4 regions of the Vibrio astriarenae genome follow, and region 1 is predicted to be linked to each of the others. Evidence: predicted binding sites of a transcription regulator. Region 1 holds the regulator's gene; each other region holds the start of a gene.
The links. The regulator PurR, encoded in region 1, represses purine synthesis genes. The targets are predictions, from matches to a motif close to TNANGNAAACGTTTNCNTNA.
Positions count from the first base shown of each region.

Region 2: purT (formate-dependent phosphoribosylglycinamide formyltransferase) is a predicted target of PurR. The motif match lies at 3,864-3,883, and genes of this name have one in related genera.
Region 3: folD (bifunctional methylenetetrahydrofolate dehydrogenase/methenyltetrahydrofolate cyclohydrolase FolD) is a predicted target of PurR. The motif match lies at 1,792-1,811, and genes of this name have one in related genera.
Region 4: metK (methionine adenosyltransferase) is a predicted target of PurR. The motif match lies at 2,823-2,842, and genes of this name have one in related genera.

Region 1 is NZ_CP047476.1:26,040-33,540, forward strand. It holds gene GT360_RS14645 (alpha/beta fold hydrolase) at 1-419, shown strand, start outside; gene GT360_RS14650 (putative signal transducing protein) at 416-733, opposite strand; gene GT360_RS14655 (TVP38/TMEM64 family protein) at 744-1,445, opposite strand; gene GT360_RS14660 (TfoX/Sxy family DNA transformation protein) at 1,582-2,172, opposite strand; cyclic di-GMP riboswitch class I at 2,282-2,391, opposite strand; gene purR (HTH-type transcriptional repressor PurR) at 2,536-3,543, opposite strand; gene torD (molecular chaperone TorD) at 3,737-4,390, opposite strand; gene torR (two-component system response regulator TorR) at 4,747-5,460, shown strand; gene ahpC (alkyl hydroperoxide reductase subunit C) at 5,695-6,252, shown strand; gene ahpF (alkyl hydroperoxide reductase subunit F) at 6,425-7,501, shown strand, end outside.
Region 2 is NZ_CP047475.1:1,587,823-1,595,323, forward strand. It holds gene GT360_RS07590 (LrgB family protein) at 1-249, shown strand, start outside; gene cdd (cytidine deaminase) at 391-1,278, shown strand; gene GT360_RS07600 (response regulator) at 1,776-2,252, opposite strand; gene GT360_RS07605 (SLC13 family permease) at 2,269-3,687, opposite strand; gene purT (formate-dependent phosphoribosylglycinamide formyltransferase) at 3,949-5,124, shown strand; gene GT360_RS07615 (cytochrome c peroxidase) at 5,204-6,607, opposite strand; gene GT360_RS07620 (thiopurine S-methyltransferase) at 6,923-7,501, opposite strand, start outside.
Region 3 is NZ_CP047475.1:1,807,292-1,814,792, reverse strand. It holds gene GT360_RS08555 (aldehyde dehydrogenase family protein) at 1-766, shown strand, start outside; gene folD (bifunctional methylenetetrahydrofolate dehydrogenase/methenyltetrahydrofolate cyclohydrolase FolD) at 868-1,725, opposite strand; tRNA gene GT360_RS08545 (tRNA-Arg) at 1,925-2,001, shown strand; gene GT360_RS08540 (hypothetical protein) at 2,233-2,937, shown strand; gene GT360_RS08535 (hypothetical protein) at 2,979-3,938, shown strand; gene GT360_RS08530 (AAA family ATPase) at 4,177-6,081, shown strand; gene GT360_RS08525 (nSTAND3 domain-containing NTPase) at 6,087-7,501, shown strand, end outside.
Region 4 is NZ_CP047475.1:419,196-426,696, reverse strand. It holds gene GT360_RS02185 (glycosyl hydrolase 2 galactose-binding domain-containing protein) at 1-539, opposite strand, end outside; gene tkt (transketolase) at 677-2,671, opposite strand; gene metK (methionine adenosyltransferase) at 2,997-4,151, shown strand; gene GT360_RS02170 (DUF2189 domain-containing protein) at 4,551-5,339, shown strand; gene GT360_RS02165 (SprT family zinc-dependent metalloprotease) at 5,406-5,906, shown strand; gene rsmE (16S rRNA (uracil(1498)-N(3))-methyltransferase) at 6,010-6,741, shown strand; gene gshB (glutathione synthase) at 6,754-7,501, shown strand, end outside.

The sequences.
Region 1 (7,501 bases):
GTTCACAGGTGTTAGTAAAGGTTGGGGACTGGTCGAAAAACTTCGTGCCTTATATGTGGTTGTACAGCCTTTTCGCTTATATCGTGATGCCACAGCGTAACCAGAGAGAATCACGACACCTTTTCATTCGCGAGGCGAACAAGCTTTGCCAAAAAGAGTTCAAACGGTGGTTTAAACTGGCTGCTGATGTGAATCCTTTAATGCACTACTTCCGCGATAGAGAACTGCCGATCCCAACGCTTTATTTGATGGGTGATCGCGACTACATGTTTATCAAACCAGTAAAAGAGATGGTGGCCCGCCATGATAAGAGCGAGCTACTTGAAATTGAAGACTGTGGACATGTTTGCAACGTAGAAAAGCCAGATGAGTTTAATACACACTCTATCGGCTTTATTCAGCGCCACTCTTTAGCCTAGCCTTGATGTGGAGCGGCAGCTCCACACTGCCAACACGCTCCGAACTGCCCCTCATTGAGTTCGTGACACTCATGACACTGCCACTCTTTTAAACTCGCTTTTTGCTGTAGGTATTCTTTAATGTGAGCCTGTGCTTGAGGGGCTAGCGCGTTATCAAATAGCCACACGTGAGGAAACGTCTCCTCATTGAAGGGCAATTCTCCCTGTAAACTAAACAACGTATCTCCACGCACCTCACATTGAAAACCTTGTTGCTGGAGCATTTGAGCAACAATATGGGCTTCCGTGGGATGTTTAGCAAAATAGATTTTCATCTATCTTCCTTTATTTACTGGCAGGGATATTGCGTTTTCGCTCAAGTAAGTTCATCACCCATTTCATAATGACAGGGAATAGACCCAGTAAAGCAAATGAGACAAGCACAGAAGGGGAGACGATACCTGATAGTGAGTCTATTTGCGCAAGTTGGGTACCCGCATTGAGGTAGACCGCTGTTCCCGGTAGCATACCCAATTGGCTAAATAGGTAGAAACGACCAATTGAAATGGGTGTCAATCCCATGAGTAAGTTAATCAAGAAGAAAGGAAAAACTGGAATTAAACGTAGTGATATTAGGTACAACGCACCATCTTTTTCGACGCCCTGATTAATGACACTGAGCTTATCGCCAAACTTACCCTGTACCCAATCTCTGAAGAGGAATCGACTACTTAAAAAGGCCAGAGTAGCACCAATGGTACTAGCGAAAGAGACTAAGACTAAACTGGTCCAGAAACCGAATAGAGCGGCGCCAAGAAGAGTAACGACGGCTGCCCCCGGTACTGAGAATGCCGTGATGCCTACATAGGCAAAGAAGTAGATTGTTGCAGCGGTGATGAAGTTTTGATCAATGTAATCTCTTAGCGCCGCTTGCTGGACTTTGGCGTTTTCTAACGTTAAGTACTGCCCAAACTGAGTGGCTAAAATGATGATGGTGGTAACCAAAACGATACCAATAATTACTTTTGGATTTAAAAACTTGCTCATCGTGCAGACTCCTGTCGCCAATTTAAGCTAATGATTCAGGTGAGTATACAGACAGGATAGGAGGTATTTTTCTTTCAATCAAAACGAACAAAGCCAGCAAATAGTGCTGACTTTGGTGTTTGAAGGTTTGTGGAGCTTAATTAATCTGGCTAGCGAGATCTTCACGTTGAGGTTGGGGGATCACAGTCCAGTGTGTGCCGCGAATCGCCCCTTCCAGTGAATAGAGTAGCTCAAGGCTAACCGGTGTTGTGTGCGACTCTTGTATCGCTTGATAAGCTCTCACCGCTCCCGCTTCTTCTAGTTGAGTCACAGTCTCGATTCCAGCTTTTTTTAGCATTCTCTCTGTTGCAAGACGAAGGTTAGGGAGATCTTTTAAACGTTGAGGCTTCGTTGTTTCTTGCTTCACTTTATCAGCAACAGCCGCTTTGAGAGCGGTAGTTGCTACCGATAGAAGGCGCGCAGGCTCATTGACCCACGAATCAGGTAGCTGGAAGTATTTAGTGACGACAGGAAAGCCCCGCTTCTCATAAACATAAGGCTCGAGTTCGTGTTGAGAGATCGCAGTTTCTAGGTCAGCACACTTACGAACGTGTAGCTTGTTCTTCACGACCAATGCAAACATTGTGTCATTGACGAATATGCCAAAGCCACCAAACATTGATCGTGACTTGACAGTGCCAAGTTGCTCGAATAAGCGCATCGAGTCTTTTAAAATTGGTTTATCCATGCTTTGTATTCTCGGTGTAGAAATTTCACGCCACCAAATTCAGGCCCGAGAGAATAGCAAAAAACAGCATGCCCTTTGTCATGGAAAGGTTATGCTCGTGTATTTTACCATCGGCAACCCCGCTACCTTTCCTGAATAATATCATAGTTATGAATAAAATTCTGATTAAGGCCGGAAGCTTTGCGTCCCATCTTTTCAAATGGTTTGCCCTGTGCGTGGCTCTCAAAAGAGCATAAAGAAAAGCGGAATAGGTATCACATCTTGAAAGGTGATAATGTGATGTTGATTCAAAAAAATAACCCTAACATTTTGCATGCGTATGCATAGTGCCAGGGTTAATAGTTTTCTTATGAAATCAGTATCTTACTTGTTGAGGTCGCGTACGGTTAAACGTTCAACAATTTCTGGATGCATTTCGAACACACGCTTTTCATGCTCTTTGTCTTTGATGCGCTCTAGTAAGATCTCAAAGGCATTTTTACCCACACGGCGTTTCGGTTGGTGAACCGTCGTTAGTGGTGGTGAAAAGTATTCGGCAAGTTCGATATTGTCATAGCCGATGATTGACATGTCTTCTGGAATTCGGATGCCATTTTCTTGCAGGCGGCTCATAAGCCCGAGTGCCATAGTATCGTTGAAACAGAAGACAGCGGTAGGCTTCTCATCCATGGCAACAATTTTGTCTGCGGCTAATACAGCAGTATCACACTCGAAGTTACCTTCCAAGATCCAGTCTTCGACGACATCAAGTTTTGCTTCATTCATCGCGCGGCGGAAGCCGTTAATACGCTCTTTACACGCCGCTTTTTCGAAGTGACCACTTAGACAGGCAATCTTATCGTGACCTTTTTCGATCAGATATTTCGTCGCTAGGTAGCCACCTTCTTCTGAGTTGTCGATAATCTTATCTGCTTGTGAAGTCTCTGGGCCCCAGTCCATGATTACTTTAGGAATATCTGGGTGGCCGTCCAGCATTTCACTTAGCTCTTCGGTTAAGTCTGAACACATCACCAAAATGCCGTCAACACGCTTTTCTGCAAGCATACGGATGTAATCACGCTGCTTTTCGTATATACCACCAGTGTTACACAAAATTAGCGTGTAACCTTGACGGTAACAGTAGCTCTCAACACCATCGATGACTTCTGAGAAGAAAAGGTTGGTAGATTGGGTAACGAGCATACCAATCGTGCGTGTGGTGTTGCATTTAAGGCTGCGGGCAACCGCACTGGGTGCATAGTTTAGCTCTTTTACTGCCTTCATTACTTTTTCTTGAGTTGTTTCAGCAACAAAGCGCGTTTTGTTGATAACGTGCGAGACAGTCGTTGTTGAGACACCGGCAAGACGCGCAACATCTTTTATCGTGGCCATAGTTGTGGTCCTTGATTCGTATTTTTATGTACCGCACGTTGCTCAAGCGGTGACTAAAACCTAGTATGAGCCGTGTTGCGGTAGTCTTTTGTAGGAAAAAACCAAATAAAAAACCGCTTTGTTGAAAGCGGTTTAAAAACATCCGAGTATTTTAGACTGCTATCGTTTGCGACGCAATCCTAATCGTTTTGATCTAAGACTGCTCATCCAGTAAATATAAACAGTCTAGCTCAAGAAATGCCACTAACAGGCCACTAACCGCAGAATAGAAGCCAAAGTCATCTTTTTTCTGACAAAGTGCATGGAATTGGGGAGTCCAGCTGAGAATATGCTGTTTAATAAAGTTAGCTTGCTCGACAAGTGCTTGATTGATATATGCTTCTTGCTCTAGCTCGTTAGAGCGAATGATCAAGTTGCCCAGAAAATCGAGCTCAATCGCGATATGGTCTGCCGGTTCATTCATGCCTTTTGTGACTTGAATATTGTGCTTGGCAAGGACTTCATTCATCTCTTCAGCGGGTTTGCCGTTAAGAGTACCTGATTTATCAAGGTAGATTGACGCGTAGGGAAGAGCGCCTTCTTTGTCTGACTTTAGAAACAGCTCACAGAAGTCCGCAGAAAGCTCAAGTTGGGCATCTTCACGTACTTGTAGTCTATTCAGTGCATCAACGAGCTTTTCAACCGGTTTAGCTAATTGAACATTTTCTCCAAGGCCGGAGATAAATGCGCGGATCTCCGGGCTTTGATATTGCTCTAGACCTTGCTCATCAAGTTCGCTTGCAAATAGGCTCGACAGCCACCAATAAATCTCTGCACGTTTTTCATTAAACGCTTTGATCTCTTCAATCACGAGAAGCTCCAAATCATAAATGGATAAGTCATAAGTATAGAAAGGCTGTATTGAGAGCGCTATCTAGTTGATAGGTGGAGTATAAAGGGAAAATATGAATAGTGTTATTGGCTTGTGTGAATGAAAGTGATGGTTTGTGGGAAATTATGTCTAGGATCCAAGCGGATATATTTGAACGAGTGATTGTTGTGCACTTGCTTGCGTATTTGTGAGTGTCAGGGCGTAAAATCTTTAAAACTGAGTAATTGTGATTCATCAAGAAAACTCGAATAAAGTGCATCTTCAGGTTGAATAGAATGTAAATATGTCTAATTATGAATGGGACTGAGTAATTTCCGAGTAAAGAGAATAACATGAGCTATCACGTTCTAGTTGTTGAAGATGATCTAGTAACCCGCAGCAAACTGGTTGGCTATTTTCAAAATGAAGGCTACACAGTAAGTGAAGCGAGTTCTGGGTCTGAAATGCGAGAGTGTCTGCAAAGCAATGATGTTGATTTGGTCATGCTAGACATTAACTTGCCAGGAGAAGATGGCTTGATGTTGACGCGAGAACTTCGTGGTCAATCAAACATCGGAATTATTTTGGTAACAGGACGTACCGATAGCATTGATAAGATTGTTGGCCTTGAAATGGGCGCAGACGATTATGTCACTAAACCCTTTGAGCTACGCGAACTTTTGGTTCGAGTAAAGAACCTGCTTTGGCGTATCTCTCTAACAGGACAACTTCAGCCCCAAGAAGAGGAGGTTGAAGAGGATACAAACCTTGTTCGCTTTGGCGAATGGACCTTCGACATCCAGCGTCGTGCCCTAAGTCGTGACGGTGAACCGGTAAAACTAACGAAAGCAGAATACGAATTGTTAGTTGCACTCTCTTCACATCCGCGTCAGGTGTTAAGTCGTGACCGCATACTGAGCATGATTAGTCACCGTGTTGATGCGCCAAACGATCGCACTATTGATGTATTGATTCGACGCATGCGTGCGAAGATGGAGTTTGACCCGAAGAACCCGCAAATCTTTGTCACGGTTCATGGTGAAGGCTATATGTTTGCCGGCGATTGATGCGTTAGTGCTTTGTAAGTGCATTCAGATAGGGTCTCGAAAGAGGCCCTTTTTTGTGAACCAGACCTAATAGGTTCTGTCGATGATGGCTGATAGGTATCGCCTATTGTGAACGATAGGAAACTTCTATTGATTTGATAGAAACAGACAATTTCTAAAATTTCTCTCTCAGAGGCATTATTACCTCAACGACACAGCGAAGTGTCAAACAATCAAATAAAGAGAGACAAAGTCATGATCAACACTACAATCAAACCATTCAACGCGACAGCATTCAAAAACGGCGACTTCGTAGAAATTACAGAGCAGGACGTTCTAGGTAAATGGGCAGTATTCTTCTTCTACCCAGCTGACTTTACTTTCGTATGTCCAACTGAGCTAGTTGACCTTCAAGAGAAATACGCAGAGCTTCAATCACGCGGTGTAGAAGTTTACTCAGTGTCAACAGATACTCACTTCTCTCACAAAGCATGGCACGATACTTCTGAAAAAATCGGCACTATCGAGTACTTCATGGTAGGCGACCAAACAGGCACTATCACAAACAACTTCAACGTGATGCGTGAAGGTCAAGGCCTAGCAGACCGTGCAACGTTCCTAATCGACCCAGAAGGTACTATCCAAGCGATGGAAATCACAGCGGAAGGTATCGGTCGTGATGCAGAAGACCTACTTCGCAAGGTAAAAGCGGCTCAATACGTAGCAAACAACCCAGGTGAAGTTTGCCCAGCTAAGTGGAAAGAAGGCGAAGAGACACTGGCTCCTTCTCTAGATCTAGTAGGTAAAATCTAATCAACTCTGATTAGAACCCAGTTTGCATGCTCCGCTTCTTGCTCCTAAAGGGCGGGGTGTGCACTCCCAAATATAAAGCATCATAAGATAACCCCTTTTTATACATTTCCTTTTTTATTCTTACTGATGCAATTAGTTCAGTAGTGAAGATTGACAGTTAGCAGGTATCCCCATGTTAGATCAAGCAATGAAGCAGCAGCTTAAAGCGTACTTAGAAAACTTAAAAACAAACGTAGAGCTTGTCCTAAGCCTCGACGAGAGCGAAACCGCCAACAAACTCGATGGTTTGGCGCAAAACATCGCTTCATTGACGGATAAGATCATTGTGAAACGCGACGATCAAGCCAGTGACCGCAAGCCAGTTATGCAGGTAGTCAATGCAGAAAAAGGCACTGCGATTGGTTTCGCTGGTCTTCCAATGGGACATGAGTTCACTTCACTGGTGCTAGCACTACTGCATAGTGGTGGCCACCCAATCAAGCTTGAAGCGGAAGTGATCGAGCAAATCAAGCAGCTAGATAAGCCACTTAATGTTGAGATCTTTATTTCTCTGTCTTGCCAGAACTGTCCAGAAGTGGTTCAGGCATTCAACATGATGTCAGCAATCAATCCACTGATTAACGCAACCATGATTGATGGCGCTGCTTTCCAAGATGAAGTGAAACAGCGTGACATCATGGCAGTACCAAGCGTGTTCATTAATGGTGAGCTATTTGGACAAGGCCGTATGTCTCTGGCTGAAATCTTGAACAAAGTGGATACGGGTGCGGCAAAAAAACAAGCACAGAAAATCAGTGAAAAAGAACCGTTCGATGTACTGGTTGTAGGCGGTGGCCCTTCAGGTTCATCTGCAGCGATTTACGCAGCGCGTAAAGGTATTCGTACCGGTGTGGTGGCAGAGCGCTTTGGTGGTCAAGTGATGGATACGATGGCGATTGAGAACTTTATCTCTGTGAAAGCGACAACAGGTCCAAAGCTGGTTGCGAGCCTAGAAGAGCATGTGAAAGAGTACGGCGTTGACATCATGAGCGAGCAGCGCGCGGCAAACATCATTGATGCAAAAGACACGGATGATGGTTACACACATGTTGTATTAGAGAGTGGTGCCGTTCTGCGTTCTCGTACCGTTATCACCAGTACGGGTGCAAGATGGCGTGAAATGAACGTTCCAGGTGAGCAAGAGTACCGCAATAAGGGTGTGGCTTACTGCCCACACTGTGATGGTCCACTGTTCAAAGGCAAGCGTACT
Region 2 (7,501 bases), on a different replicon from region 1:
GTGCTTATCGCAGGCCTTGTGGGTGCTATTCTTGCTTATCCTATCTATCGCCTATTCAATATCAAAAGCCCTATATCTCGGGGCTTAACGATGGGGTGTGTCTCTCACGCACTTGGCACGGCAACGAGTGCTGAAAAAAACACTCAAGATGCCGCCTTCAGTTCTCTTTCACTGGTGATCTGTGGCGTTGTCACGTCCATCGCAGCACCAATTATTATGAGCACCGTCATCTGGCTAACAACTCAGTAACTCACGCCCGCCATTTTACGTGATCGCGATCACTTATTTTATGCAAATGAAATTTGAGCAATCACATTTGAGTGATTACGATCACTGTAATCTTGAATGTACTATCTACAATAAAACAATCATTGTTTTCGAGGATGAATTATGTCAACTCGTTTTGAACAGGCTCTATCACAAATTCCAGAGCCTCAACGTCATGTCTTCGAAGCGCTATTTTGTAGCGATTCGTTTTCTGGAGCCATTACTTCAGTGCAGTTCGATGAACTGCTACAAAAAACCAAAATGGAAAAGAGTGAGTTAAAGGTAGCACTATTGCCTTTCGCTGCTGCCTATTCATACGCACCAATCTCCGAATTTTTTGTGGGCGCGATTGTACAAGGCAACTCGGGTGACCTGTACTTTGGTGCAAATATGGAAATTCTCGGTGCGCAGCTTGCTCAAACAGTCCATGCTGAGCAGTCTGCTATCAGCCACGCGTGGATGAAAGGTGAATCTGGGCTAACAGACATTACGATAAACTACAGCCCTTGCGGCCACTGTCGCCAGTTCATGAATGAGCTATCCACGGCACAAACTCTGACAGTTCAATTGCCGCAACGCGATGCGATGTCGCTACAAGAGTATTTACCGGAGTCTTTCGGCCCTTCTGACTTGGGAATCCAATCAGGATTGATGACACCTGTCGATCATGGCTACCAACTTGAAGATGTCGATAGCTTGGTGAAAGCTGCTGTTGACGCATTGAACCGAAGCCATGCTCCATATACCAAGAACTTGAGTGGTGTAGCAATCGAAGTTGCAGACGGTCGTGTGTTTAAGGGGGCTTACGCTGAAAACGCAGCGTTTAACCCTAGCCTCCCTCCACTTCAAGTAGCTATTGTTCAGTTGCTGATTGCTGGTTTATCTCTAACAGATATAAGAGCAGCAGCGCTTGTGGAACTATCAAGTGGAAAAATCAGTCATCTACCTGAGACTCAATCGACGCTAGAAACGATCAACCCTGAAATTACGGTTGAATACGCTTCAATCTGAAACATTGAGTACTAAAGAAACAACAAAAGCGCAACGAGGTGAAAACTCATTGCGCTTTTTTGTTGTTATTAAGAGTCAATCTCTAAATTAGATTTCTCGAACGAACGTGATCGCGTAAAAATGTTTGTAGAGGTGGCGCATCATCGTTGGAGTCGGGTCTCCCTCCAGAAGCCCTTTCGCTTCCATAAGGCGTTCCATACTCACGCGGGTTTGGCTTAGCGGAGAGCCTTTTTCGTTTCTTCGGTTTAATGAACTGATTTAATGAGTTTTGCATGATGTTCTCGCATAACCCTATTCCATCAGGTATTCGCCTTCCATGTGGTACCAATAGATTTTTGCAACACGCTTTCTAAATGACGCATGTTTTTGTTTTCTATCAGCGTATGAAAACCAGGCTCGACCGGATAGGTCATTTCATGACATTTTAATCTTGGAGCAAAAATAAAGGGCTTGGATTTGATTCCAAGCCCTTCAATTAAGGGAACAACATTGACCAACTAGCCCTTCATTCTCTCGAACACCGTCTGCGGGTCTAAATACTCAATCATGGGTAGGTGGTCTAACTTATGATCAAATACATAATGGGTCGCGAGAACCCTTACGGTATCCACCAATCTTTGCGCGTCCCAAGGCTTTTCAAAATAGTGGCCGACGCCCGCCTCGTTGATCGCTTGAATCGTGTCACTGTGTGTTGCTTGTCCTGTTAGCAATACCTTTTTAGTATCGACAAAACGACTGTCTGTATGAATCTCCTTCAGTAGCTCAACACCTGTTTTATCTGGCATTACATGGTCAGATACGACAACAGCAACGTAGTGCCCCTCCGCATCGAGATCTTCCATCAAATCGAATGCTTCATCAGCAGATTCGCAATCCTCAACTCTGAGCCAGTCATTGAGTGGGGCTAAGTCTGCAACCACAGCGCTCAGCACTTCACGTTGGTCATCAACACAAATTACATACAATGCTTCCATCTTAATCCTCCATGAACTACTGAATAAAGCCAATGATGTTTAGCATCCACACCATTACAAAGCTTAAAGCAACACCGATCACACCTAAGATAACTCCGACACGTGCCATCTGCTTTGTATTAACAAAACCTGTTGCGTGCGCCAAAGCATTTGGCGGAGTACTAATCGGCAAAGACATACCCAATGAAGCTGCAAACGTCACAACCAAAATCAAGGTCATAATGCCACCCAGCGGGACGAGCCCCTCCATCGACATACCAAGCGCAGCCATGATTGGCATTAACAAGTTAGCCGTTGCCGTATGCGACATAAAGTTTGCCATTAACAAACAAAGTGCTGCCGCTCCAAGGAGCACAGCGTAAGGAGAAAGCATCCCAAATGGAATACTCCCAACAACCAACTTGGCGAGTCCCGTTTTATCAAGCGCCAATCCAAGTGCGATACCACCAGACACCAACCAGAGCACATCCCAAGAGATCCCTTTTAGATCTTCCTTGTTAATGATGCCTGTCATTGAAAATACAGCGACCGGTATAAGCGCAACAGTATATGAGTTCATTCCATGCGCAGAGCCCATTAACCACAATAAGATAGTCAGGCCAAAGGTTATGTAAACCGTGATCGCCTTCGGTGTTTTAAGAAACTTGCCCTTGATATCGAGGTTAACAGTCGCTTGGTCGGATGGATACAACTTGCACATCAAAACCCAAGCAATAGCCATCATCACAACCACAAAAGGAATCCCAAATGCCATCCACTCTCCAAACGTAATTGAGTGCTCATCTACTAAGTATTTGAGTGCGATCGCATTAGGGGGGGTGCCTATCGGTGTGCCGATACCACCAATGTTTGCTGCTACCGGAATACAGAGCGCCAGCGCAATTCGTCCTTTGTCTTCGTGACCAAATACGGCGATAACCGGTGCTAAAATAGAGAGCATCATCGCGGTCGTCGCCGTGTTAGACATAAACATAGAGAAAATGCCAGTAATGAGCATCAAACCAAGCATCACATACTTAGGTTGGTTACCAAAAGGTTTGAGCATGACACGTGCAAGGTTTACATCTAGACGATATTTCGTCGCTGCCATTGCCAAGAAGAAACCACCGAGGAATAGCATAATGATTGGGCTAGAAAACGTGGCCATTAAGTCCTGATGGGACAATACTTCCCCAAACTCAGGTTGCCCCGCTCCGCTTCTAAACCACAAGATCCCTTTGTCGGATAGAAGTAGCAATTCAAGTACGATAACAACCACTGAGGTCGCGTAAATCGGGATAGGCTCGAAGACCCAACATAGAGCAGCGAGAAAGAAGATCGCAATCACGCGTTGTTGAATAACCGTTAGTCCATCAAAAGGAAAAGCACTCGTTGGTAGCAATAGGATGACCAACGGGATCACTAGCGGAATAACGAACTTTAACGACAGTTTCATAATGTCTTTAATTCCATTTAAGCGGTACCATAAACAAATAGTGTTCAGTTTCAATAACTAAACACTGAGCTGTTGTATTTTTACTCAATGTTACAAAGCATTACTTAGCGTTAGATCAATGAATAGTCAGACACTTAGCGTATTAAGCACAAAATTCCAGATACGCGCACCAACCATCACGCAAACGTTTGCTTTTAGTCAAATATCCAGTATCATCCGCACCCAATAATCATGTTCGCGAAAGCACTAAGAGGATTTTCTATGTTTGGTACTGCGACGGCTAAGAGTGCAACAAAAGTATTGCTACTCGGTTCTGGTGAATTAGGTAAAGAAGTGGCTATCGAATGCCAACGCCTTGGTTTTGAAGTGATTGCTTGTGATCGTTATGAGAACGCTCCAGCAATGCAAGTGGCTCACCGAAGTTATGCCATTGATATGTTGGACGGTGATGCGCTAGAAGCTCTGATTAAAAAAGAGCAACCAGATTACGTAGTGCCAGAGATTGAAGCGATTGCAACAGACAAACTTGTCGAGCTGGAAGAACAAGGTCTCAATGTTGTTCCAACCGCAAAAGCAACGAAACTGACGATGAATCGTGAAGGTATTCGCCGCCTTGCTGCTGAAGAGCTTGGGCTGACGACTTCTCCATATCAGTTTGCAGATGATTATGACTCTTTTGTAGCGGCTGTGAATCAAGTTGGCGTTCCATGCGTGTGTAAGCCAGTGATGAGCTCTTCAGGCAAAGGCCAAAGTGTGATTAAGACACTAGACGATGTCGATCGCGCTTGGGAATATGCTCAAGAAGGTGGTCGTACTGGTGCTGGTCGTGTGATTGTTGAAGGATTTATTGATTTTGATTACGAAATTACGCTACTGACAGTACGTGCAGTGGATGGTGTTCATTTCTGTGCTCCAATCGGTCACCGTCAAGAAGATGGTGATTACCGTGAATCTTGGCAGCCTCAAGCCATGTCAGATACCGCACTTAAAGCAGCGGAACATGCCGCAGAGCAAATTGTTAATGCCCTTGGTGGCTTTGGTATTTTTGGCGTCGAGCTATTCATCAAAGGTGACACTGTCATCTTTAACGAGGTTTCCCCTCGCCCACATGACACAGGCCTTGTCACGCTGATGTCACAAGACATGTCAGAGTTTGCTCTCCACGTGCGTGCCTTTACAAAGCAACCCGTCGCACAAATCACGCAATACGGCCCATCTGCTTCAGCCGTTATTCTCGGCCAAGGTCAATCACAAGACATTCAGTTCGATGGCCTGTCAGATGCAGTGAGCGCTCCACAAACTCAGCTACGTCTATTTGGTAAGCCAGACATCAATGGCCGCCGCCGTTTAGGTGTTGCTATCACGCGTCGTTCTGGTATTGAACAAGCAATCCAAGACGCTGTTGAAGCAGCAGGAAAAGTAAAAGTCATTTACTAACTTTTCATCACGTCCTATCCAAGTAAAAAGGTCTAGCAAAATTGCTAGACCTTTTTTAGTTCAACGCTTGATACCAATGTTAGCTAAGCGGTACGCCTTCGTACTCACCCGTTAAGGTCATCAAGAAAGCCTTAACGGCTTCAACTTCACTGTCTGACATTTCGACACCCACTTGATACTTACCCATGTAGAAAATGGCTTTTTCTAGAGTATCTGCGTAGCCATCATGGAAGTAAGGTTCTGTTAGTTCAATATTGCGTAGCGTTGGAACCTTAAACTTGTGCATATCTTCTTCATTCTGGGTAAAGTTGTAACGCCCAAAATCTGCCTCCGTTACATCCGTACCTCGGTATGCGAAGTAGTCGCCCTTCATGCCCATGGTTTCAAACGTTTCACCGCCAAGTGCTTCACCTGCGTGACAAGTCTGACAGTCATATTTCTTAAACAGCGCCAAACCGTGTTTCTCATGCTCGCTCATCGCATCGTCATCACCCATCATATATTGGTCAAAACGGCTGTTTGGTGTGACGAGAGTTTTCTCAAACTGAGCAATTGCGTGCGTGATCGTATCACCCGTCATTTCGCCATCGTAAGCATGTTTAAACATCGCGACGATTTCTGAATCTTCATTCAGTTTATCAATGATCTCTTGCCAATCGTTTGACCCCATCTCGATTGGGTTGAATGGTGGTCCACCAGCCTGCTCTTGAAGGTCAGCAGCGCGTCCATCCCAAAACTGTACTCTGTTGTAGACAGCGTTGAAAACCGTTGGCGCGTTGATTCCACCAACTTGCCCGTGAATCCCGACAGAGCCCACCATGCGATCGACACCACCAGTATCTAGACCATGACACGAAGCACATGAAACAGAATTGTCACCTGATAGCCTTACATCGTGATAGAGAACATTACCAAGTGCAACTTTGTCGGCATCGGTTTCAAACTGCGTATAGATAGGTTGTAATACTTTAGATTTGCGCTCTTCCGGTACGGGTGAATTCGCGTGACGCTCAGTGCGTTTTTCGCTGACCCATTCACGCAGTACTGTTTTATCATCATCACTCATACTGGCTGACCAGTGCATCGACAGATACAGCGCTGGCGGCATCGAATCATCATTAAGCACTTTTTCTAAGCGAGCCAAAGCGACTTCTGAAACAGGGTCATCCTGCTTAATGTCGTCAAGTAAAACACGCATATCAAAATGACGCATTGCAACACGTACGTCGGTTTGCATTAGCTGTTTTGCAATTGGCAACTGGGAGTAGAACGGCATGTCACTATTTGGTGTATGACAGTAACCACAGCCTTTTTCTGTGAGTACCTGCATCGCTTGATAATCAAGCGAACTCTTGTCTAAATGCTCGAACTCTTCCAACTGCTGCTCTGCCAATACTTGATCACTTTGACCAACAAAATAGACGGTGCCTAGATAAGCGGCCACACCTATCCCGATGGCGCCTGCGAGTGTTTTGATCTTCATTTTATATCCCCAATAACAATCTGGTTGTAAGCTATTGAAAATATGGGAACTATAACAATGAAATAGTGGAATTAAGTTTATCGAGAAAATCGATTAGTCGAGCATTTAACATTATTAGCCCGACTAATCAGTATCTTACGCATAGATGTTATAAATAGTGTACGATTGTTTTGAAACTATATCAGAGGGTTTATTGATACAAATCAAGTCGTTATGATAGAGCGATTCACTATACAATTTGAGTAAATTCGAAATTAAGACGCGCAATACCTGTCAAAGACTCGTATTGCGCGTACTCGAAATCAGCCTATCGACTTAGCAAGAGGGTTTAGTCAGCAACAAAACCGTCTCGGAAAAGTACGTTAGCCCTTTACCGGCGCGTTTAGGATGATTTTCGTCAGCGACATCTGTCGCTAAGCGATCAATCTGATAGCCTTTGAAGAGCGATTCTATTTCCCTTTCTAAAACACTGAACGGTGGTCCAGACATCTCGCTTTGATCATACTCCAGAGTCACCAACAGAATTCTTCCACCTGGTTTTAGCAAAGAGTCGATGCGTTTTGCGTAATCTGATCGCATCTCAATAGGCAGAGCGATAAGTGCTGCTCGATCATAAACGAGTTCAACAGGTTCTATGGGGGCGGAAAAGATATCACCTGTATAAATAGACAGTTCATCAAACTGGTACAGCTCATGTTGCCCCGACAGTGTGGTGACCATCGGAGTGTAAAAGTGCTCTGAGAAAAAGGCGCGTACCGCGATGTTACTTAACTCTACCCCTTGGACATCATCGTGTTTGCTCGCAAGCCAAACGAGGTCCTCGCTTTTTCCACACAAAGGGACAAAAACTTTATCTTCACGCTGTGGATTTAGTGCTTGCCAATGGGTTGTCAG
Region 3 (7,501 bases), on a different replicon from region 1:
CAGTACTCGCGCTGGTCAAGCGATTTACAAAGCATCATCAGAAAATGTATCGGGATTGGTACTAGAGCTTGGCGGGAAAGCGGCATTTATTGTGTTAGCCGATGCTGACATTGACAAAGCTGCAGAGGCCGCAGTGATTTCTCGTTACGCTAACTGTGGACAAGTCTGTATTTGCAATGAGCTGGTTCTCGTTGAAGCTTCTGTCGCAGAGGAGTTCACGCAAAGAGTGATAGAGAAAGTGCAGAAAATTAGAGTAGGTGACCCGATGACCGATATCGACATGGGCCCTAGCGTCACCCAGCAAGGTTTGGACCGTGTTGCCTCTATGATTAAAGAGTCAGTAGCGATGGGTGCCAAACTAGCCATTGGCGGTGGTCGCCCTCAGGGGGAGCAGTTTGAGAAAGGCCACTGGTTTGAACCAACAGTATTAACGGGCGTTACGTGTGATATGCCGGTCGCAAAAGAGGAAATGTTTGCACCAGTGATGCCAATTATCGCGGTAGACAATTTTGATGAGGCGCTTGAGATTGCGAATGACCGCGAAGATGGTTTGTCTTCTTACATCTACACGCAAAATGTGAATCGTATTATGCAAACCATTAATCACCTTGAAGTGGGTACTGTGTTTGTAAATCGCCAGATCACGGGCAATGTACAAGGCTATCATTCGGGGCAAAAACGCAGTGGCGTGGGTGGTGAAGACGGCATTCACGGTATTGAGAACTACTTACAAAAACGCGTAGTGTACTGGAGCTATGACGCTTAAGAAGACGGAGTTCTCCTCGGCTGAATAGTTGGGTCTGTACCCTAGTCTAAATTGATAAATTACCCGCCCAACGGAAGAGGGCGGGTAATCATTGATTATACTTATTCAGTATGGAACTGCTCACAAGCAATCATCGTATTCTCGATTAAGCTTGCAACCGTCATCGGGCCCACACCACCTGGTACTGGTGTAATGAAGCTCGCATTGTCTTTGGCTGCATCATATTCTACGTCACCCACCAGAGAGCCATTCTCTAAACGGTTGATGCCGACATCAATAACCACTGCGCCTTTCTTAATCCAAGCGCCCGGAATAAAGTTAGGCTTACCAACAGCGACAACAACAATATCGGCTTGTCGTACATGACCTTCTAGATCTTTCGTAAAGCGGTGACAAGTCGTTGTTGTACAACCTGCAAGTAGTAGCTCTAACGTCATTGGACGACCAACAATGTTTGATGCCCCCACGACAACCGCGTGCTTACCACGAGTCTCGATGTTGTAGCGTTCAAGAAGGGTAATAATGCCTTTAGGGGTACAAGAGCGTAATTTTGGAATACGTTGCGCTAGACGACCTACGTTATATGGGTGGAAGCCATCCACATCTTTCTCTGGCGTGATGCTCTCAAGCACTTTCGTATCATCGATGCCAGCCGGAAGCGGCAGTTGAACAAGAATACCGTCAATTTCCGGGTCTTGGTTAAGCTCTTCCACCAACGCAAGTAATTCTTGCTCGGTTGTCGTTGCTGGAAGGTCAAAAGATTTAGACACAAAACCTACTTCTTCACATGCACGGCGCTTACTACCTACGTAGACTTGTGAGGCAGGGTCTTCACCCACAAGCACGACAGCAAGACCAGGTGCTCGTAAACCCGCATCAAGACGTGCCTTTACGCGTGCACCCACTTCCGAGCGCACAGTTTGAGAAATCAGCTTTCCATCAATATTTTGAGCAGACATGACATTCCTTTCGATTCTTAGGTCATATATCGCCGGGTATTGTCGCAGATCTATTTGATAACATCTATAGGCAAACGTTTGCGTTGTGTTAAAAAGCAACACTCAAGCAATTCGTGATTTAAAATTAAGCACTTGATTAGTAAAGTTGAACAAAGCCGTTGATTTACGTAAATCTCGCCTTATACTACTCCCCTGTAGCGCGCCCTTAGCTCAGCTGGATAGAGCACGTCCCTTCTAAGGATGTGGTCGTAGGTTCGAATCCTACAGGGCGTGCCATTTATTCGATAAAAGCCCGCTAGCTCAATGAGTTAGCGGGCTTTTCGCTTTTCTGTGGTGCCTCTGTGGTGCCGCTGAAATTTAATTTCAGCAAATTTCGTTAAACTTGGCCGCATTTCTATTCTTCGTTATTTTCGAATCGTTGTTCAATCCTTGCACGCTTGCTTCATCTATACAAAATGATATTGTCTACTGTAGAGTATATACGTAACCAGTTGCATGGAGTGCATTGTGGTCGGTTTAAGCAGGAAGCAAAAAGACGAGTTGAAGAGTATTGGGCTTGATGAGAGCCAAGTTCAAGCATGTTCACGCGTTCTTACCCAGATTCCATCTGAGATGGACCTCAAGGCAATTAAGCGCCTTTCTAAGATACTAAATCAAGCCCAATCAACATTTGATCACATCAGGGAAGCTGACCCGCATTTCTACGGTGAAATAGAACAGCAACTTCATAAAAAAATGGAATGGTCTGACACGTTATTTAGCAAGATATCTGAAACTTTGGAAGATGTTCATGAGCAGAAGCAAGGTGTCTATGTTTCAGAGTTAGATCTTTTCACTAGTAAACAAGTTGTTCGAGTTACGACCCCGAAAAGCAGAGACTATCGTCGCTATGAAGCGCTTACAAATTTGTGGTGTAGCTGGGGCAAGGCAGTAAAGACATCAAAAGAATCTGAGTTCCTTTCCTTCTTAACAATCTGCCTCAAGGGTGGATTTTCATTCGATGGAGTTGCAAGTGTTAGGACACACTTCCGAAGGTATTTTCTAGGACAAACAATAGACATAGCATCGGAAGGCAACAAAGATGACAATCTTGATATGTTAGGGATCGAAATAAAGTTGAAAAATGGTAAAGCAAGATCAGCAGTTCTAACGGTTCCCAAATTGAATAACCTGTCGAAAGATATACGAAAGCTCATGAACAAGCGCAGTTAATTACTCTCTAACGCAAAATTTAGAATGAAGGAAGCAAACTGATGTTGATACCGTTTGGACTAAAGAATGGTAAATACTTTGATGTAGGAGAAGTGGAACGAGGAAGGGCATGTGGGTGTGTCTGTCCAAGTTGCAAACAGAATCTTGTAGCTAAAAAAGGGCCGAATCCTGACAAGATGATCCATCATTTTGCACATGACAAAAAAGTAAAGGACGAAAAAGGGAATCCAATCGAATGTAAATATTCATTCTGTGTTGTCGCTAGGCTTGTAATCAAGCAGTGCTTTAAAGAGCTCGAACAGTTTGAGGTACATCTACCTGATTGGAAGTCAAATTTAACTAAGGAAGATAAATACGGTAGAGAAGTTAATGTTTCAGGATATGTAACTAAATCACAAAATCTAGTCATTAACAATTTTGAAGTTGAACCCTCTGGACACTATAGTGAACTAGACATTCTTTGCCGAATAAATGGCTATGAGATTGGTCTTCATTTCAACTACTCAAACCGACAAATCGGCCATAATTATAGACGGCGACATGACGCTTCAATCGTCAGTATCGACTTAGAGCCTTTGCAGGCGCTCTATGCTAGATTCGAACACAAGGCTCATGATTCTTTTAAATCATTTGTAATGGAATACGTATTGAAGACTGGAAATAGATATTGGGTTGCCCACGCTCGATATGCTTCGGTGCATATAAAAATGAAAAACAGACTCAGGCATTTAGTAGAGCAATCGAACCAAAACCCACCGATGGTAAAGCCTAAGCAAACTGCTGTAGGGGTTATTAAACGTAAGCCCTATAAACATAATTTGCGTAAAGCGGAACCAGAACAAATGAGAAAGCCTGGTCAGAAATGTCTACGGTGCCGTAACAATAAAGCGGATTATGTAGATAATCTGATATGTGCAACGTGCTTACAAACGTTTTACAGGGAAGGAGTCTTCCACACTGGCTCAATTAAAAAAATAGTAATGGAAACATGTCTCGATTAGGGACTACAGAAGCTGAGAGAAACTGGAGTACTTTAGTTTGAATTAAGTCAGTTCTAAGCTGTATTGAATCGTAATCGTTAGGGTGGAGAATAAAAAGCTGTCTTGACATAAGTATATGATTTTATGTGCTAAATTCTAATTTGTCACTTCACGTTCTGAATGTTGCTGCTGCTCACGTACAATCGAAGCTTATCCTGTTAGCATAAAGATAAATCAAGAAGCATGAACTGGGCTAAGCATGATACTAAATAGATTGATAAATATTAATTACAAAAGTGCAAGATATACTGAGATTGAAATTCAGAACAATACTCCTACTGTGTTAATAGGGGAGAATGACTGTGGAAAAACAACATCGCTTCAATCAATAAAATTTTTGCTTGATCCAAAGTTCAAGATAAATGTACCAAACTCACAATCAGAAAAATCAGACTTGTGTCATACAAGCTTAAGCGACTTGGAAATAAATAGTCATTTAAAAGAACTTAGGTTGCCATCTATATGTGAGGATTCAATTTCTAGAAATAGTGTATTGATTTTGGGAAAGTTTGCTATTGAGGGGTTTGAGTTTGATGCTGATAGTGATTGTTCATCGCAGCTAAAGTATATACTTGAGCATAATAGTGAACTAGTTATCGCTCGACTTTTTAATGTCAAGGATGGTAGTGATGAGTTTTATTATATGGTTGAACAACCTGAAGATAAAGTACTATCTGATTTGTTTGAACTCAATGATTCAAAACTAAACAATGCTATGAAAATTTACAATCCAGATAGTATTAATTTAGAAAATGATAATGGTAAAGGTAAGCACTCTATATATGAAAAAGTAAGGTCAATCATAAAGACGGTAGATACTAGTGTTAGATTTTCTCTTGTTCCAGCAAAAAAAATCAAAGAGGATTTGAAAGTATTTCCCATATACAGTTACCTCAGTTGGGAAGGCTCACTTGATGGTATTACAACTGCTGCGAAAAGCATTTTAGATAATGCGATCTCTGAAGAAATAGAAAAAGCAGAACGAACATCCAAAGAGTTAAGTCGAACAGCGCAAGAAAAGATTGACCAAAGGCTAAATATGTTGGGAATTCAAAAAGAAGTCGCTAGTATAGAAGAGGTAAGTGCTAAAGTAGGTTTTGAACTAAAGTCTCAATTGACAGATTTGTTTATCAAGAAAGCAACTTCAGTGGATCCTATTCATATTGAAAACCAAGGCGAAGGAGTTAAGCGACAAATATGGTTTGCACTTTTAAAGCTACAATCAGACTTAGGTAGACTGAAGGAAACTAATAAAAGGTATATATGGTGCTTTGATGAGCCTGAAACGCACCTACATCCTAAGGCACAAAGAGAATTTATTTCAACACTTCGAGATTTGGCATTACAAAATTTTCAAATAATTGTAAGTTCTCATAGTACAATATTCGTGGATAGTTCAAGTTTAGAAGATATTAGATCGTTTGATATGGTTAATTCAAATACTAATATTACTACAGTTCGTAGTGTTGGGGACGTGCATGAAAGCTTAGGTGTTCAAAATAGCGATATACTATTCTATAACAAGTTTATTGTAGTTGAGGGTGATACTGAAGAAGGACTAATACCAATACTTTACGAAAAGATTGTAGGTACAGCCATCAATAAAGATGATGTTAAAATAATAAATATGGGTGGTTGTGGAAACAAGCAACTGGCTGATGAAATATTGACCGAGATATTTACTGGGTTTTCAGATCGAAATGACAATTACATTTTTATCTTAGATAATGATACAGGTGTTGAGTCTGGTAACCAAGTGTATAAAGTAGGTAGGCAGGACTTAGAAGATACAATTCCGACTTATGTTTGGTTAGAAATTGCCTATGAAATATTTGGAGATTCACTAGTTCTAGATGCTGCAGAGATAGATGAGCTGAGAGATGGTATCCCAACTATGGAGCAAAATAATTGTTGCTCCAACTCGCAAAAAATGGCAGGCAAGTTGAAAGCATATATATATAGAAAGTTAACGGATAGTGATAATCAACATATGATATCAATGTGGATGGATAAAGGTAAAGAGTGGGGTGTAACTATTGGAAATAAGATAAAAGTAGATGATATTCCATTGCCAATTAAGCAAGCTATTGAGAGTGTGAAATAATAGTTATGTACAGTTTTGATTGCCTTAATGATAAAGAGTTTGAAGAGTTGGCTAATGATATTGTTGAGGTAGTATTTGGAATTAGAATAGAAAGATTTAAGCAGGGGCCGGATCAAGGTATAGATGGGCGCTTTTACATTTCCAACGAACAGAATGTAATTGTACAGTCTAAACACTACCAGAAGAGTGGTGTAACTAAGCTAATTAATCATTGTAAAAAAAGTGAATATAAAAAAGTTCATAATCTAAACCCTAATAGCTACGTCTTTGTGACCTCTGTTTCTTTATCACCAAAAAACAAAGAAGACCTAGTTAAAATATTTTACCCATACTTGAAATTAACAGATGTTCTAGGTTTTGATGAGTTGGTTAGCGTACTCAATAAAAATCCGGATATAGTTAGAACCCACTATAAGCTTTGGATCAATAGCTCAAATGCACTGTTTAACACAATTAATAATGATATCTACGTTAACAATAAATGGTTAATAGATGATATAAAAAGTAAAACGGGTCTATATGTAATAACTCAAAATCATACTAATATAAAAAATGCAATTGAAAGTAATAATTATGTCATAGTCACAGGAGAGCCGGGTATTGGTAAAACAACGATATCCAAATCGATTTGCCTTGAATATATAGTCGACGGATATGAATTGGTTAATGTTACTTCGACTATCAAGGAGGCGATGAGATTATATAAAGAAGGAGAGCGACAGGTATTTTATTATGATGATTTCCTAGGTTCTAACTTCTTGGAATATTTCGAAGGCAAAGAAGACTCTGATATCATCAGTTTTATAAATGCTGTAAAAAGAGATGACACAAAAAAGTTCATTCTAACATCTAGAACAAATATATTTAATCAAGGCGTTTATATTTCAAGTAATTTTAGAGTTAGAAAAATTGACAAAGGGAGTGTTGTTAATGTTCAAAAGTATACAAAGTTAGAAAAAGCTAGGATTTTGTACAATCACCTCTATTTTTCTAATTTGGATCTGTCAAAAGTTGAAGCGGTTTTCGAAAATGGAAAGTACCATTCAATAATAAATCATAAAAACTTCAACCCACGTCTAATTGAGTTCATAACCGACTCTGAAAGGTTAGTTGATGATATCGATTATTTGTCTTTTGTGGAATCAGTGTTGACAGATCCCAGTGACATATGGAGTCATGTTTTCGATTGCCAGATTAATAACTTGGATAGAGTGTTTGTATATATTGTTTGTCTTTCTGATAAAAATATCGAAGAGAGCATTATAAAATCCAGGTGTGAAGAATATTTTTTAGAGTCTAAATGGACCTTTGATGATAATTGGTTTGATAAATCTAGACGAACTGTGGTAGGTTCTTTGTTAAATCGAATTATATATAAAGATGGTATAAGGTACGAGTTATTTAACCCATCTATTAAAGA
Region 4 (7,501 bases), on a different replicon from region 1:
AAAACCTCACAACCGCCACAGTGGTGCCAAACCTGCTCCACCTCAACGTTATGGAGCCGAACGTTTCTCATAAAATGCAAATAAGGCTCAACCTGAATAGCAACAGGGCGCAAGGATGAGCCGACAAATTCCCCTTGCACACTCTTTTCTTCTATCAGCCCATCCTCTTCTAACAACCAATCCTCATCTTGCTCTAAAAAAAGAACTTCAAACCGGTTGCGCCCTTTTTGTAGGTATGGACGGACATCTTTACGCATCGTCTGCAAATCACCCATGCAATCAAAGACAGCGACCCCGTTGACTCGTACCTCGGCATAATGAGACACGCCTTGCATCACCAAATCTACCGCTGGCGCAGCCAACTCTTCATCCAGCTCAATATCATGCATCAAGTGCCATTCTTGCGCGCTGATTTGCTCTTCGGTTAGGCCCGTCGGTAATACTGAACTGATTAGGGCGGGAAATAGAATATCTTCCTGTGGAATCGACAGGTCGGTTAAGGGTGACACCTGCCACCAGCCTGCTAATGATAGCTTCATGCTTTACTTTCTCTCGTCTATATTGGTCAGTGAGCGTTGACCAACAAAAAAAGCCAGAGTCACATATGCGACTCTGGCCTTCTATTTATAATTATAGGCTTTATTAGCGCTTAGGCGAGATTATGCCAAAGCTGAAGTTATGCCAATAGTTCCTTTGCAGTTTCTACAACATTCTCTGTTGTGAAACCGAACATCTTGAATAGTTCACCTGCTGGTGCAGACTCACCGAATGTTGTCATACCGATGATACGACCATCAAAACCAACATACTTGTACCAGTAATCAGCAATACCCGCTTCAACCGCAATACGTGCGGTTACGTCTGATGGTAGAACTGCTTCACGGTAAGCGGCATCTTGCTTATCAAATGCGTCAGTAGAAGGCATAGAAACAACGCGTACTTTCTTACCTTCAGCCGTTAGCTGAGCGGCTGCTTCAACCGCAAGCTCAACTTCAGAGCCCGTCGCGATAATGATTAGCTCTGGTTTACCTTCACAATCTTTCAGGATGTAAGCACCTTTAGCGATGTTCGCAACTTGCTGTGCATCACGCTCTTGTTGAGCAAGGTTCTGACGAGAGAAGATCAGTGAAGTAGGACCATCTTTACGCTCAATCGCTAGTTTCCAAGCAACAGCAGATTCAACCTGGTCACATGGACGCCATGTGCTCATGTTTGGAGTCACACGCAGAGACGCCATCTGTTCTACTGGTTGGTGTGTTGGGCCATCTTCGCCTAGGCCGATAGAGTCGTGCGTGTAAACTTGGATGTTTTGCACTTTCATTAGTGCAGCCATACGCATTGCATTACGCGCGTATTCCATGAACATTAGGAAGGTTGCACCGTAAGGTACGAAACCGCCGTGCAGTGCGATACCGTTCATGATCGCCGTCATACCAAACTCACGTACACCGTAGTGAATGTAGTTGCCATCAAACTTATCCGCTTCTAATGACTTAGAACCAGACCACATAGTTAGGTTGGATGGTGCAAGGTCAGCAGAGCCGCCCATGAATTCTGGTAGCATTTGACCAAACGCTTCTAGTGCGTTTTGTGATGCTTTACGTGAAGCGATGTTTGCAGGGTTAGCTTGCAGATCCGCAATGATCTGGTTTGCTTTCTCTTCCCACTGTGCAGGTAGCCCACCGTTAGTACGACGCTTGAACTCAGCAGCAAGCTCTGGGTAAGCCGCTTCATAAGCCGCTAGCTTCTCTTCCCATGCCGCTTCTTTTGCTTTGCCCGCTTCTTTTGCATCCCATTCAGAGTATACGTCTGCTGGGATTTCAAACGGACCGTGTTCCCAACCAAGGAACTCACGTGCCGCTGCAATTTCTTCATGGCCTAGAGGTGCACCGTGACAGTCGTGTGAGCCAGACTTGTTTGGTGAACCAAAACCAATGATCGTTTTAGTACAGATCAGTGTTGGACGAGGGTCGTTTTTCGCCGCTTCGATCGCTGCGTTGATGGCTTCGCTATCGTGGCCATCAACAGCAGGAATAACATGCCAACCGTATGCTTCAAAACGCTTAGGTGTATCGTCAGAGAACCAGCCTTCAACCTCACCGTCGATTGAGATGCCATTGTCATCCCAAAATGCAATAAGTTTGCCTAGACCTAGGGTACCCGCTAGAGAACATGCCTCGTGCGAAATACCTTCCATCAAACAGCCGTCACCCATGAAGACATAAGTGAAGTGGTCTACGATATCGTGACCTTCTTTATTAAACTGAGCTGCCAACGCTTTTTCAGCGATAGCCATACCCACAGCGTTCGTAATACCTTGGCCTAGAGGACCCGTTGTCGTCTCAATACCTGGAGCGTAACCGTACTCTGGGTGGCCAGGTGTTTTTGAGTGCAATTGACGGAAGTTCTTAAGATCGTCAATTGATAATTCGTAACCAGACAAATGCAGTAGTGAGTAGATCAGCATTGAGCCATGACCGTTAGACAGAATAAATCGGTCGCGGTTTGCCCACTCTGGGTTAGTTGGGTTGTGGTTTAGGTGAGAACGCCAAAGAACTTCAGCGATATCAGCCATACCCATTGGTGCGCCTGGGTGGCCAGAGTTAGCTTGTTGAACACCGTCCATGCTAAGAGCACGGATTGCATTAGCTAGATGTTTACGAGAAGACATGTCTGCTCCTGAGTGCATTAAGCGAAAGAGAAAAGATAAATGAAGCTGCTTCGCAGCGCGGGTATTGTCGCAGAGCCATTCACACTCTGCAAACGTTTACTTGAGGAATTTGAGCTCTCACCCCTCTCATACCCCTACATTTTGTGATGATTTGCGCAAACGTTTGGTTCTAATTAATACTAAAAATCACTTGTAATTCATTTGTTGAAAACTAGAATAGACGTCTAGATGTAGAAACACCTACAGAAATTTTTGTTGATAGCCGTTTTTGCCGATAAAGGCAGCGATACACGGCTATAGAGATAGTTAACAAAGTGGAGCTCTCATGGCTAAGCACCTATTCACTTCTGAGTCGGTTTCAGAAGGTCACCCAGATAAAATTGCAGACCAGATTTCTGATGCAGTTCTAGACGCGATTCTTGAGCAAGATCCTAAAGCTCGTGTTGCTTGTGAAACTTATGTAAAAACCGGCATGGTAATGGTTGGTGGTGAGATCACGACTTCAGCTTGGGTTGATATCGAAGAGCTGACTCGTGAAACTGTACGTGAGATTGGCTACGTGCACTCAGACATGGGCTTCGACGCAGACTCTTGTGCGGTACTAAATACTATCGGTAAACAGTCTCCTGACATCAACCAAGGTGTTGATAAAGCAGACCCTAAAGAGCAAGGTGCGGGCGACCAAGGTATCATGTTCGGTTACGCGACAAACGAAACCGACATCCTAATGCCAGCGCCAATCACTTACTCTCACCGTCTTGTTCAAAAGCAAGCGGAAGTACGTAAGAACGGCACTCTTCCATGGTTGCGCCCTGATGCAAAGTCTCAGGTAACATTCCAATACGACCAAGGTAAGATTGTTGGTATCGACGCTGTTGTTCTTTCAACTCAGCACTGTGACTCAATCTCAACACCAGACCTACGTGAAGCAGTAATGGAAGAGATCATCAAGCCAGTGCTTCCATCAGAGTGGATCAACAAAGAGACTAACTTCTTCATCAACCCAACTGGTCGTTTCGTAATCGGCGGTCCTATGGGTGACTGTGGCCTTACTGGTCGTAAGATCATCGTAGATACCTACGGCGGTGCAGCTCGTCACGGTGGCGGTGCGTTCTCTGGTAAAGATCCATCAAAAGTTGACCGTTCTGCAGCTTACGCAGCGCGTTACGTAGCGAAGAACATTGTTGCTGCTGGCATGGCTGACCGTTGTGAAATTCAACTGTCATACGCTATCGGTGTTGCTGATCCAACCTCTATCATGGTTGAAACGTTCGGTACTGAGAAAGTGTCTCACGACATCATCGTTGAAGCGGTTCGCCAAAACTTCGATCTACGCCCATACGGCCTACAAGAGATGCTGAACCTTCTTCAGCCTATCTACAAGAAGACGGCAGCGTACGGCCACTTCGGTCGCGAAGAGTTCCCATGGGAAGCGACAGATAAAGCCGCTCTACTGCGCGAGTTCGCTGGCATTAAATAAGCCCGATAGACACAAAAAATTTCAAGCCTCAGCTCTGCTGGGGCTTTTTTGTGCGACAAAGATTTGAATTTTCACCAATCCATGTCGATAGTTATATCACTATGTGCACAAATCGATACCAATATCGTCACTGATATTACTCACCATGAGTGTTGACCATATCGGTATCGCAACAAAAAGCTAATGCTCGGCATCCCTAAGCATTGGAAAACGTAGTCTCTGCATCGACATGACGGTTTGCTGTCCCTTATGCCGCGATGCACCGTATAGATAGGTAGCATTTGGTCATCACTATTTTCTGGCCTTGCACCTTTTGATATCAGGTGATTGCGCGAATGTGTCTGCTTACGACGATAAGCTCTTTCCTGATATGTGACTAGAACGCATCAAGGAGGACGCATGCCTCGAACCTACAACTCGTCAGATTTTGACACTAAGCAGAAGCAATCTGACCATGAGTATGCACGCACCATTCCGTGCAACACACTCAGTATCTCTGCTCCCTTTCACTGGTTAGCGTTGGGGCTCAACGACTTTGTTCGTATGCCCATCATCAGCGCTTTCTACGGTTTATGTTTTATGGCAGCCGCGATCGGCATCGTGCTGCTGGTGCAATGGCAAGGCACTCATTTGGTGATCATGCCCAGTCTGATTGTGTATATGTTGATTGGCCCCTTCCTTGCGTTGGGATTGTATGATGCCAGTTGGCAACGAGAAAAAGGTCACAATGCCAGCCTACCACACTCTATGAAGGCGATTGGACGTAACTCTTCTTCACAATGGGCGTTTGCTGTCCTGCTTGCGGTGGCTATGATATTTTGGATGCGCATTGCTGCCCTGCTCCACGCCATCTATCCTTCCGTTCAAGGCGCGCCTTTAAGTGACTTCTTGCCTTTCCTTGCCATTGGTTCCGTGATTGGCGCAGTACTGGCCGCTGTGGTATTTAGTATCTCCGCTTTCTCTATTCCGTTGATGATGGAGCGCAGAGTCGACATGATGACCGCAGTGTTTACCAGTGTAAACGCTGTACGTAACAACCTTGGAGCTATGGTTGTCTGGGCAGGGATTATCGGTGGGGGTATCCTTCTCGGCTTTGCCACTTATGGTATTGGTATGCTGTTCACCATGCCCATACTTGGCTACGGGACCTGGCATGCGTATCACGCGACCATCAAGAAAAAACACTAACCGTAAAATTTGGGAATCACGACATCTTTAGGTATCCTAGCCCCGATTCCATTCGGGGCTACTCTTTTGCTAGACAAACAACTGCAACACCAAACCGTAAAACAGGTTGCCCACTGCATTCAAAAAGCAGAGCAATACTTCAAGGTCGAATTACCTCAACCTACCATCAGCTATAAGCTACGCGGCAAGGCCGCTGGCAAAGCCTATCTTCAGCTATGGGAAATACGCCTCAACCCAGTACTATTTAGTGAAAATCCTGACGCGTTTCTCAATGAAGTGATTCCTCATGAAGTGGCTCATTTAATCTGCTTCAAACTGTTTGGGCGTGTTCGCCCTCATGGTAAAGAGTGGCAAGCGATCATGTTTAAAGTACTGGGAGTGGAGCCGAATACGACTCATTCATTCAATATCGCATCGGTACAAGGCAATACCTTTCAATACCGCTGCGCATGCAACGAACATGCACTGACAATACGTCGCCACAACAAGGTACAAAGACATCAGGCACTTTATCGCTGTGGAGCATGTCACCAGCAGCTAAATTATACTGGCAAGCAACTGTCTTGACTTAAAGGCATCAATAGCGAATTCAAGCCCTTGTTTTTTCGTCCCTGCGCAACCATGTTAGACTTAACTCAATATCAATAAGCTAACTTTTGGACACAGCTCTATGCGCGTACCTCGAATTTTCCACCCTGAACCTATCCAAGCCCTCGGAGAGCTTTCCCTCAGTGAAGACGCCAGTGGTCATGTTGGTCGCGTTCTTCGCATGAGAGAGGGACAACAAGTCTTGTTGTTTGATAATAGTGGCGCAGAGTTTCCAGCAGACATTACCGCTGTTTCCAAAAAGAACGTCACTGTCACGGTACTTGAGCGTGTTGAGAAAGACATTGAGTCACCTCTCGATCTACACCTGGGACAAGTTATCTCACGTGGCGACAAAATGGAGTTCACTATCCAGAAATCAGTAGAGCTTGGAGTGAATACCATTACTCCACTGATCTCTGAGCGTTGCGGTGTCAAGCTGGACCAAAAACGTTTTGAGAAGAAACTGGCGCAATGGCAAAAAGTGGCCATCGCAGCCTGTGAACAGTGTGGTAGAAATCGCGTTCCTGAGATTCGACCAATAATGCAGCTTGAAGAGTGGTGTAATGAAGAGTTTGATGGTCTTAAATTAAACTTACACCCTCGTGCTCAATACTCAATTAACACACTGCCGACTCCTGTTGAGAAAGTACGTTTGCTGATTGGCCCAGAAGGTGGCCTATCAAGCGAAGAGATTGAGAAAACGCGTCACTATAATTTTGAAGAAACACTTTTAGGGCCAAGAGTACTTAGAACAGAAACGGCCGCCCTTACTGCAATTACAGCCCTGCAAGTTCGCTTTGGCGACCTTGGCTAAATGGAGAAAAGAATGATTAAGCTCGGCATTGTGATGGACCCAATTTCGTCCATCAATATTAAGAAAGATTCAAGTTTTGCCATGATGTTAGAAGCACAGCGTCGTGGTTATGAAATCCACTACATGGAAATGAACGATCTCCACCTCGATCAAGGTGTCGCGATTGCCGATACTAAAGTGGTTGAGCTGAAAGAAGATCCAACGGGTTGGTATGAGTTTAAATCTGAGCAAACCATTAAACTCGCCGATCTTGATGCTGTGTTAATGCGCAAAGATCCTCCTTTTGATACTGAATACATCTACGCGACTTACATCTTAGAGCGCGCAGAAGAGAACGGTGCGCTTATCGTAAACAAACCTCAGAGCCTTCGTGATTGCAATGAGAAACTGTTCACGGCATGGTTCCCAGAGCTAACACCGACGACTATCGTTACGCGCAAAGCGGAAAAGATCAAAGCCTTCCGTGAAGAGCATGGTGATGTGATCCTCAAGCCACTAGACGGTATGGGCGGCGCATCAATCTTCCGAGTGAAGGAGAACGATCCAAACGTATCGGTGATCATTGAAACTTTGACCAATCACGGTCAAAACTATGCAATGGCGCAAACGTTCGTACCAGATATCAGCAACGGCGATAAGCGTATCTTGGTGGTTGATGGCGAACCAATGCCATACTGTCTAGCGCGTATCCCTGCCAAAGGTGAAACTCGCGGTAACCTGGCTGCAGGTGGTACTGGCGAAGCTCGCCCACTGAGCGAGA